Regions from separate parts of the Streptomyces sp. NPDC002779 genome, predicted to be linked through region 1. Evidence: riboswitches for the same ligand, from Rfam matches in the RefSeq annotation. Region 1 holds a riboswitch; the other holds the start of a gene.
What was found. A riboswitch is a leader RNA that binds a small molecule or an ion and turns the genes downstream of it on or off. The one in region 1 is predicted to bind cobalamin.

Region 1 (3,873 bases):
TCGTCGTAGCGGTCCAGGGCGGCTGCCGTGTCCCCGGTGGTCCGGGTGAGTTCGAAGGGGCCGGTGGCGGTGCCGGCCGGGTTCACCTCGCCGTCCTTGCCGTACGCCTTGGGGGAGAACACCGCCAGGCTGGGGTTGGTCAGCCGCAGCGGCAGCACCGGGTCGGCCTCGCCCGTGCCGACCTTGACCTGGTCCTCCCCGACGGCCTCGGCGGTCAGCTTCACGCCGGAGATCGCGGTCGGCGCCGGGTCGGCAGCGGCGGCGTGGGTGAGGGCGGAGGCGACGGCCTTCGCGGTGACCTCACTGCCGTCCTGGAAGGTGGCGTCCCTCAGCGTGAACACCCAGCTTTTTCCGCCCTGTTGGCTGCTCCACGACTCGGCGAGCGCGGGGGCCGCGGTGCCGTTGGCGTCCAGCCGGGTCAGCCCTTCGCTCACACCGAGCCGGGACAGGATGAAGGAGTCCTGGCCGCCGTACGGCGAGTAATTCTCCGTCGGCTGGAAGGCGAACGCCACCCGCAGGCGCCCGGCCTCACCCGAGCCGGAGGAGTCCGAGGACGAGTCGTCGTCAGTGGAGGCGAAGCAGCCGGAGAGCACGGGGGCGAGCAGCAGGCCGGCTATGAGTCGACGGCGGGGAGATCTCATGGTCCTCGTTCTGTCTTTCCATAGGGCGGACGTTCCCCTACGGGTCGGTCGGCCGGCAACGACCAGCATCATATGAATATGATTTTCATTTAAGCAAGCGGGATCTCGAAGTGCACCACGCCGTTGCCGCCGCCGGGCAGGTCCTCCCTCTCGTCGCAGACGGCCTTGCCCAGCGTCCGCCACAGACCCATCGCGCCGGGGGAGTGCGGGTCGGTGTGCAGGTACACGGACCGGTAACCGCCGTCCGTCCGCGCGAAGTCCAGCAGCTCTGTCACCAGTTGCCGGGCCAGCCCGCGCCGCCGGTGCTCCGGGCGCGTGTACACGCGCCGCAGCTGCGCGGTCTCACCCGACGGGTACCGCTCGGCCAGCCACCGCGGGTTCGGCGGATGGACCGGCCCCCGCGCGTCGAGCGCGGCCGTCGCGGCCACCGTCCCGTCCTCCTCGTCGACGGCGACCAGCAGGGTGTGCCGGGGCGGGGCGACGTAGAACGACCCCGGATCGATGATGTCGGCGTGCCAGCGCGGCACGTAGCCGGTGCCGAAGTCGCGGTAGACGGTGTCGAGCATCACCGCCCGCGCCTCGTCGAGGTCGGCGGCCATGGCGGCCCTGATGCGATAGTTCTGCATCTGCGCATCATATGCAGGTAGCCCTGTGCGATGATGTCCGGCGACAAGGCGACGGCGGACGAGGAAGCCGGTGTGAATCCGGCGCGGTCCCGCCACTGTGATCGGCGAGCCAGTCCCGAACAGGCCACTGCCCCAAGCCGGGTGGGAAGGCCGGGACGCGCTTCGACCCGAGAGCCAGGAGACTCACGCGGTCGCCTCCTCGACGAACCCGGGGCGGATTTCCCCGGAGGAGGGTGGTTCGGCATGCCCGTGAGGCCGGCCGAGGAGGCGTACGGCAGCCCAGTGGGCGCAGTCGGTACAAGACCGGTAACTCCGGTGCCGTGCCGGGTCGTTGTGTGCCGGGACTGCTGCTGCGGCAGTCCCGAGGTGACCGGCGTCGATCACACCGCGCAGACCGCGCGCCTGGGCGAGGTCGCTCCCGTACGCGTCTCCGCCTGCCTGGATGTGTGCGATCAGGCCAACGTGATCGTCGTGCAGCCCTCCTCCGCCGGACGGACCGCCGGGGCGCGGCCGGTCCGGCTGGGCCTGGTCAACGACCCCGCCGCGACCGAGGACATCGCCGCCTGGGCGAGCGCGGGCGGCCTCGGCATCGCTGCCCGGCCCGAGATCCTCGACCTCTACGCCTTCACCCCGCCCCGGCGCCGCGCGGCCCGCTGAGACCGGCAGCCTGCGCGCCGACCGTCCGTAGCACCCGTACGAGAGGACCTTCCCCATGACGGGCAGACGTCTGCTGTCCCCCTTGCTGGCCACGGCCACCGCTGTGCTCATCACCAGTTGCGGTGCAAACGCCCAGGACAACGCCCGGGGCTCCGACGGACCGGCCGTGAAGGGATTCCCGGTCACCGTGTCCAACTGCGGGGTGACAACGACGTTTCAGCGCCCGCCGCAGCGCGCGGTGTCCTTGAACCAGCACGCGACCGAGGTGATGCTGGCGCTCGGGCTGGAGAAGTCGATGGTCGGCACGGGCTACCTCGACGACGCGATCCTCCCCGAGTACCGGGCCGCCTACGACAAGGTCAAGGTGCTGTCGGAGCAGTACCCGTCGTACGAGACGCTGTTGGCCGCCGAGCCCGACTTCGTCTACGGCGGCTGGGCCTCCACCTTCGACGAGAAGGAGGGCCGCTCCCGTGACGCCTTCACCCAGGCCGGCATCAACACCCGCCTCAACATCGAGGAATGCCCGGCCGGGCCGGTGACGATGACCGCGATGGACAAGGAGATCCGCGAGGTCGCCAAGGTCTTCGGCGTCCCCGAGCGGGCAGAACGGCAGATCGAACGGCTGCACACCACCCTGGAGGAGGTGGACAGCAAACTCGACGGAGCGGAGCCGGTAAAGCTGTTCGTCTACGACAGCGGCGACAAGAGCGCCTTCACCGCGGGCGGCGCGGGCATCGGCAACGACATGATCGAGCGCGCCGGAGGCGTCAACCTCTTCGCCGACCTCGACAAGCCGTTCGGTGACGTGTCGTTCGAGCAGGTGGCCGAGCGGGCGCCCGAGGTCATCGTCATCTACGACTACGGCGACCAGAGCGTGGCGAAGAAGAAGGAGTTCCTGCTCGCCAATCCGGCGCTGAAGGACGTGCCCGCCATCAAGAACCGGCGGTTCGCGGTGCTGCCGCTGTCCTCCACCGTCGTGGGCGTACGGGTGCCCGCGGCCGTTGCGTCGCTGGCCCGTCAGCTCCACCCGGACCGCTTCCGGTGACCGGCGTGAGCGAACCGGCCGCCGCCGGCACCGACGCCGTCGCAACGGGCAGGACGCCGGTAACCGCCGACACGGTCGGCAAGGGCTCTGCCAGGACCGGGACCGCGCAGGCCGTCACCGGCCGCCGCAGGCTCCCTTACTCCCTGGTGCTGGCCGGGCTCGCCGCCTTGGTGGCGGTGGCGGCGACGTTCGGGATCGCGGCCGGTTCGGTCACGATCCCGGCCGACGAGGTGTGGGGCATCCTGCTCCACCACCTGCACCCCGCCCTCGCCGATGAGACGTGGCCCCCGGTACGGGAGACGATCGTCACCGACGTCCGGCTGCCCCGCGTACTGCTGTGCGCGGTGGTGGGAGCCGGCCTGACGGTGGCGGGCATGGCGTTGCAGGCACTGGTCCGCAACCCGCTCGCCGACCCGATGCTGCTGGGAGTGTCGTCGGGCGCGAGCGTCGGCGCGGTCCTGGTCCTCGTCCTCAACGTCACGCTGTTCGGAGCCTTCTCGCTGCCGCTGGCGGCGTTCTGCGGCGCGCTGGCGGCCCTGGTCGCGGTGTACTTCCTGGCCCGCTCCGGCGGACGGATGACCACCGTACGGCTGGTCCTGGCGGGCGTGGCGATGGCGGAGGTGCTGTCGGCGGTGGCGAGTTTCCTCGTGGTCACCTCCAACGACCCCCACAAGACGCAGTCGGCGATGCGCTGGATGCTCGGCGGACTGGCCGGTACCACCTGGACGATCGTGTGGATCCCGGCCGCCGTGGTCCTGATCGGTACGGCCGTCCTGCTCGGGGTGAGCCGTCCGCTGAACCTGCTGCTCGCCGGTGAAGAGGCCGCAGCCGCCCTCGGCCTGGACGTCCACCGCTTCCGTGCCGCACTGTTCACCCTGGTCGCGTTGATGATCGGCACGATCGT
Region 2 (3,873 bases), on a different contig from region 1:
GCCGCTCCCCCAGCTGCACGCCTTCGTCGTACTGGCCGAGGAACTCCACTTCGGTCACGCGGCCGCCCGCCTGGGCATCGCGCAGCCGCCGTTGAGCCAGCAGATCCGTCGCCTGGAGGAGAAGGTCGGCCATCCGTTGTTCCGCCGGGAGCCCGGCCGCGTCACCCTCACCCCCGCCGGACACGAGCTGCTGCCGGCCGCCCGGCGCGCCCTCGGCGACCTCGCGGACGCACTGGCCGCCGCCCGGGCCGTCGGCGCGGGCCGGGCCGGCCGGCTGCGCATCGGTTTCGCCGCCTCCCTCGCCCTGACCGTCCTGCCCCGCCTGCTCCGCGACTTCCGGCAGCGGTTCCCCGCCGTGCACCTGGACATCCGCGAGATGACCACCACCCCGCAGATCGCCGCCCTGCACGACGGGAGCCTCGACATCGGCCTGCTGCGGGAGCCCGATGACACCGACCCGGAGCTGGCGTTCCGGACGGTGCTCACCGAACCCTTCGTCGCCGTGCTGCCGTCCGCCCACCCCCTGGCCGCCCAACGCACGGTGCGTCCGGCGCAGTTGGCGGGCTCACCCTTCGTGCTGCTTCCCCGCGAGGCCGGACCGCTTCTGCACGACCGGATCACCGGCCTGTGCACCGCGGCGGGCTTCACCCCTCATGTCGTTCAGCACGCCGTGGAGTGGCAGACCGTGTGCGCGCTCGTCGAGACCGGTCTGGGGGTCTCCCTCGCCCCGGCCGGTATTCGCCGTATGCGGCTGAAGGGCGTCGCTTTCCGCGGGGTCGGGCCCGGCACCGCGCGCACGCGCGTCGCCGTCGCCTGGCGGAAGGGCGACGAGAACCCACTGGTGACCCACCTGCTGGAGACGGTCAGCGGGCCGGTCCGCGAGAGCCCGCACCGCCGGACGCCAGCCTCTTCCAGGTGAATTGCCCGGTCTGGTTGACTTCGAGGCGGGGGTGCGCGGTACCTCCCGATCGGGTTCTTACACGGTGTGGGCCCCGATGCCGAAGGAGAGCAGCCATGCGCGTACGCGTCACTCTCGTCCCCGCCGCCCTGACCGCCGCGGTTCTCGCCGCCGCCGGTGACGCCGCCGCCCACGACGCCCCCGGCGTGCATGTCTCCAACAACGCGCCCGTGGTCACCGTGGTCAACACCGTCGAGATCAACGACCCGCTGGAGGACGTGCTGGAGCACACCCTCAACTTCGGGGACGGCTACAGCTGGGACTGACCCCCCGCCCGCCCGGGAACCGGGCGCCGCCGGTGCGCGCCCCGGCGCGTGTGCGGGCGTGCGCCGTCCTTGCGCCCCTGGGGAGCGCTTGTCAGCCGACCTGATCAGGCACTACTGTCACCACGCCTTGGTGAACGGGAAATCCGGTGTGATGCCGGTGCGGCCCTCGCCACTGTGATCGGGAAGTCCGGCTCCGGCCCTCGCGGGCAGCCACTGGGTCCTCGGACCCGGGAAGGCGGAGTACGGGCGGTGTCACCCGTCAGCCAGGAGACCGGCCAAGGCGCGTCAACCATCCACGAGGTGCTGGAGAGGGTCTGCTGAGCCATGCACATAGCCGAGGGATTTCTGCCTCCGGCGCACGCCGTCGCCTGGGGCGTCGCGTCCGCGCCGTTCGTCGTCCACGGAGTCCGGTCACTCACCCGTGAGGTCAGGGAACACCCGGAGAGCACCCTGCTCCTCGGCGCCTCCGGTGCCTTCACCTTCGTCCTGTCCGCTCTCAAACTGCCCTCCGTGACCGGAAGCTGCTCCCACCCCACCGGCACCGGCCTGGGCGCCATCCTCTTCCGGCCGCCGATCATGGCGGTCCTGGGCACCATCACCCTGCTCTTCCAGGCGCTGCTGCTCGCGCACGGCGGCCTGACCACCCTCGGCGCCAACGTCTTCTCCATGGCGATCGTCGGGCCCTGGGCCGGATACGCCGTCTACAAGCTGCTACGGCGCTACGACGTGCCGCTGATGGGCGCCGTGTTCTGCGGCGCGTTCGTCGCCGACCTGTCCACCTACTGCGTCACCAGCGTTCAGCTGGCGCTCGCGTTCCCCGACCCGAGCAGCGGGTTCCTGGGCGCGCTCGGCAAGTTCGGCTCCATCTTCGCCGTCACGCAGATCCCGCTCGCGGTGAGCGAGGGACTTCTCACCGTGCTCGTGATGCGGCTGCTGGTGCAGTCCAGCAAGGGGGAACTGACCCGGCTCGGCGTGCTCCTGACCGACGGCAAGCGGGCCCGGACCGAGTCGAGCGAGGCGGTGGCCCGATGAGCCGCAACACGAAGATCAACCTGCTGCTCCTGCTGGCCGTGGCGCTGCTCGCGGTGATGCCGCTCGTCCTCGGTCTCGGCGACCACAAAGAGGAGCCCTTCACCGGCGCCGACGCCGAGGCGGAGACGGCCATCACCGAGATCGACCCGGACTACGAACCCTGGTTCTCGCCCCTGTACGAACCTCCCTCCGGGGAGATCGAGTCGGCGCTGTTCGCCCTCCAGGCAGCGCTCGGCGCGGGCGTCCTGTGCTACTACTTCGGCCTGCGGCGCGGCCGCAAGCAGGGTGAACAGCGGGCGCTGGAACGGGATGCCGTGGGCGCGCGGGGTGCCGGGGAGTCCGACCGCGAAGGGGTCTGATCCCCGGTGCTGCCGATCGACGCGGCGGCGCACAGCAGTCGCTGGCGCCGGCGCCATCCCGTGGACAAGGCCGTGCTCGGGCTCGGCCTGACCGTGCTCGCGATCTCCCTGCCGCCGTGGCCGGGCGCCGCCCTGGTCCTTGTGACGTCCCTGATCGTCCTGCTCGGTCCGGCGGGTGTGCCGGGCCGGAAGCTGTGGCGCGCCTACCGGGTGCCGCTGGGTTTCTGTGTGACCGGTGCGGCCACGCTGCTCGTCCAGGTGGGCGGGCCGCAGGGGTTCGTCTCCCTCGCCGACGACGGTGCGCTGCGCGCCGGGGAGTTGCTGCTGCGCACCTCGGCGGCCTCCCTGGGCGTGCTGCTGTTCGCGTTCACCACGCCGATGTCGGATCTGCTGCCCCGGCTGGTGAAGGCCGGGATACCGGCGGCCGTGGTCGACGTGGCGCTGGTGACGTACCGGATGAGTTTCCTGCTGCTGGACTCGATGCGCCGGGTCCGGGAGGCGCAGGCCGCGCGGCTCGGGCACACCACGCGGGCCGCGACCTGGCGGTCCCTGGGCGGGCTCGGGGCCACCGCCTTCGTGCGGGCCTTCGAGCGGGCCGTGCGGCTGCAGTCCGGGCTCGCCGGACGCGGCTACGACGGCACGCTGCGCGTACTGGTGCCCGAGGCCCGCGTCTCCGCCCGTTTCACGGCCGCGAGCTGCGCGCTCCTCGTCGCGCTGGCCGCCCTCACCCTCGTACTGGAAGGCCCCCTGTCATGAGCGAGTTGGTCGCCCTCCAGGGCGCGTCCTACGCCTACGAGGAAGGGCCGGTCGTGCTCGACGGGCTGGACTTCGAGGTGTGCGAGGGGCGGGCGCTGGCCCTGCTCGGACGCAACGGCAGCGGCAAGACCACGCTGATGCGGCTGCTGAGCGGCGGACTGCGGCCGCGCACGGGCCGGTTGACCGTCGAGGGGAAGCCGGTCTCGTACGACCGCAAGGGGCTGACCCGGCTGCGGACCACCGTGCAGTTGGTAGTGCAGGATCCGGACGATCAGCTGTTCGCGGCGTCCGTCGGGCAGGACGTGTCCTTCGGGCCGCTCAATCTCGGGCTCACCGACACCGAGGTGCGCGGGCGGGTCGAGGAGGCGCTGGCGGCGCTGGACATCACGGCGTTGGCCGATCGGCCGACCCATCTGCTCTCCTACGGTCAGCGCAAGCGGACGGCCATCGCGGGCGCGGTGGCGATGCGGCCACGGGTGCTGATCCTCGACGAGCCGACCGC

Region 2: it holds a riboswitch for cobalamin, as region 1 does, so the genes downstream of both, ACFYW5_RS26260 (energy-coupling factor ABC transporter permease) here and ACFYW5_RS31010 ((2Fe-2S) ferredoxin domain-containing protein) in region 1, are expected to answer to the same signal.

The regions. Positions count from the first base shown of each region.
Region 1 covers NZ_JBIAQC010000014.1:103,525-107,397, forward strand. The annotation lists gene ACFYW5_RS31000 (ABC transporter substrate-binding protein) at 1-641, opposite strand, end outside; gene ACFYW5_RS31005 (GNAT family N-acetyltransferase) at 731-1,267, opposite strand; cobalamin riboswitch at 1,274-1,473, shown strand; gene ACFYW5_RS31010 ((2Fe-2S) ferredoxin domain-containing protein) at 1,583-1,924, shown strand; gene ACFYW5_RS31015 (ABC transporter substrate-binding protein) at 1,980-2,969, shown strand; gene ACFYW5_RS31020 (FecCD family ABC transporter permease) at 2,975-3,873, shown strand, end outside.
Region 2 covers NZ_JBIAQC010000010.1:5,430-9,302, reverse strand. The annotation lists gene ACFYW5_RS26270 (LysR family transcriptional regulator) at 1-919, shown strand, start outside; gene ACFYW5_RS26265 (hypothetical protein) at 1,015-1,224, shown strand; cobalamin riboswitch at 1,336-1,519, shown strand; gene ACFYW5_RS26260 (energy-coupling factor ABC transporter permease) at 1,549-2,256, shown strand; gene ACFYW5_RS26255 (energy-coupling factor ABC transporter substrate-binding protein) at 2,253-2,615, shown strand; gene cbiQ (cobalt ECF transporter T component CbiQ) at 2,622-3,371, shown strand; gene ACFYW5_RS26245 (energy-coupling factor ABC transporter ATP-binding protein) at 3,368-3,873, shown strand, end outside.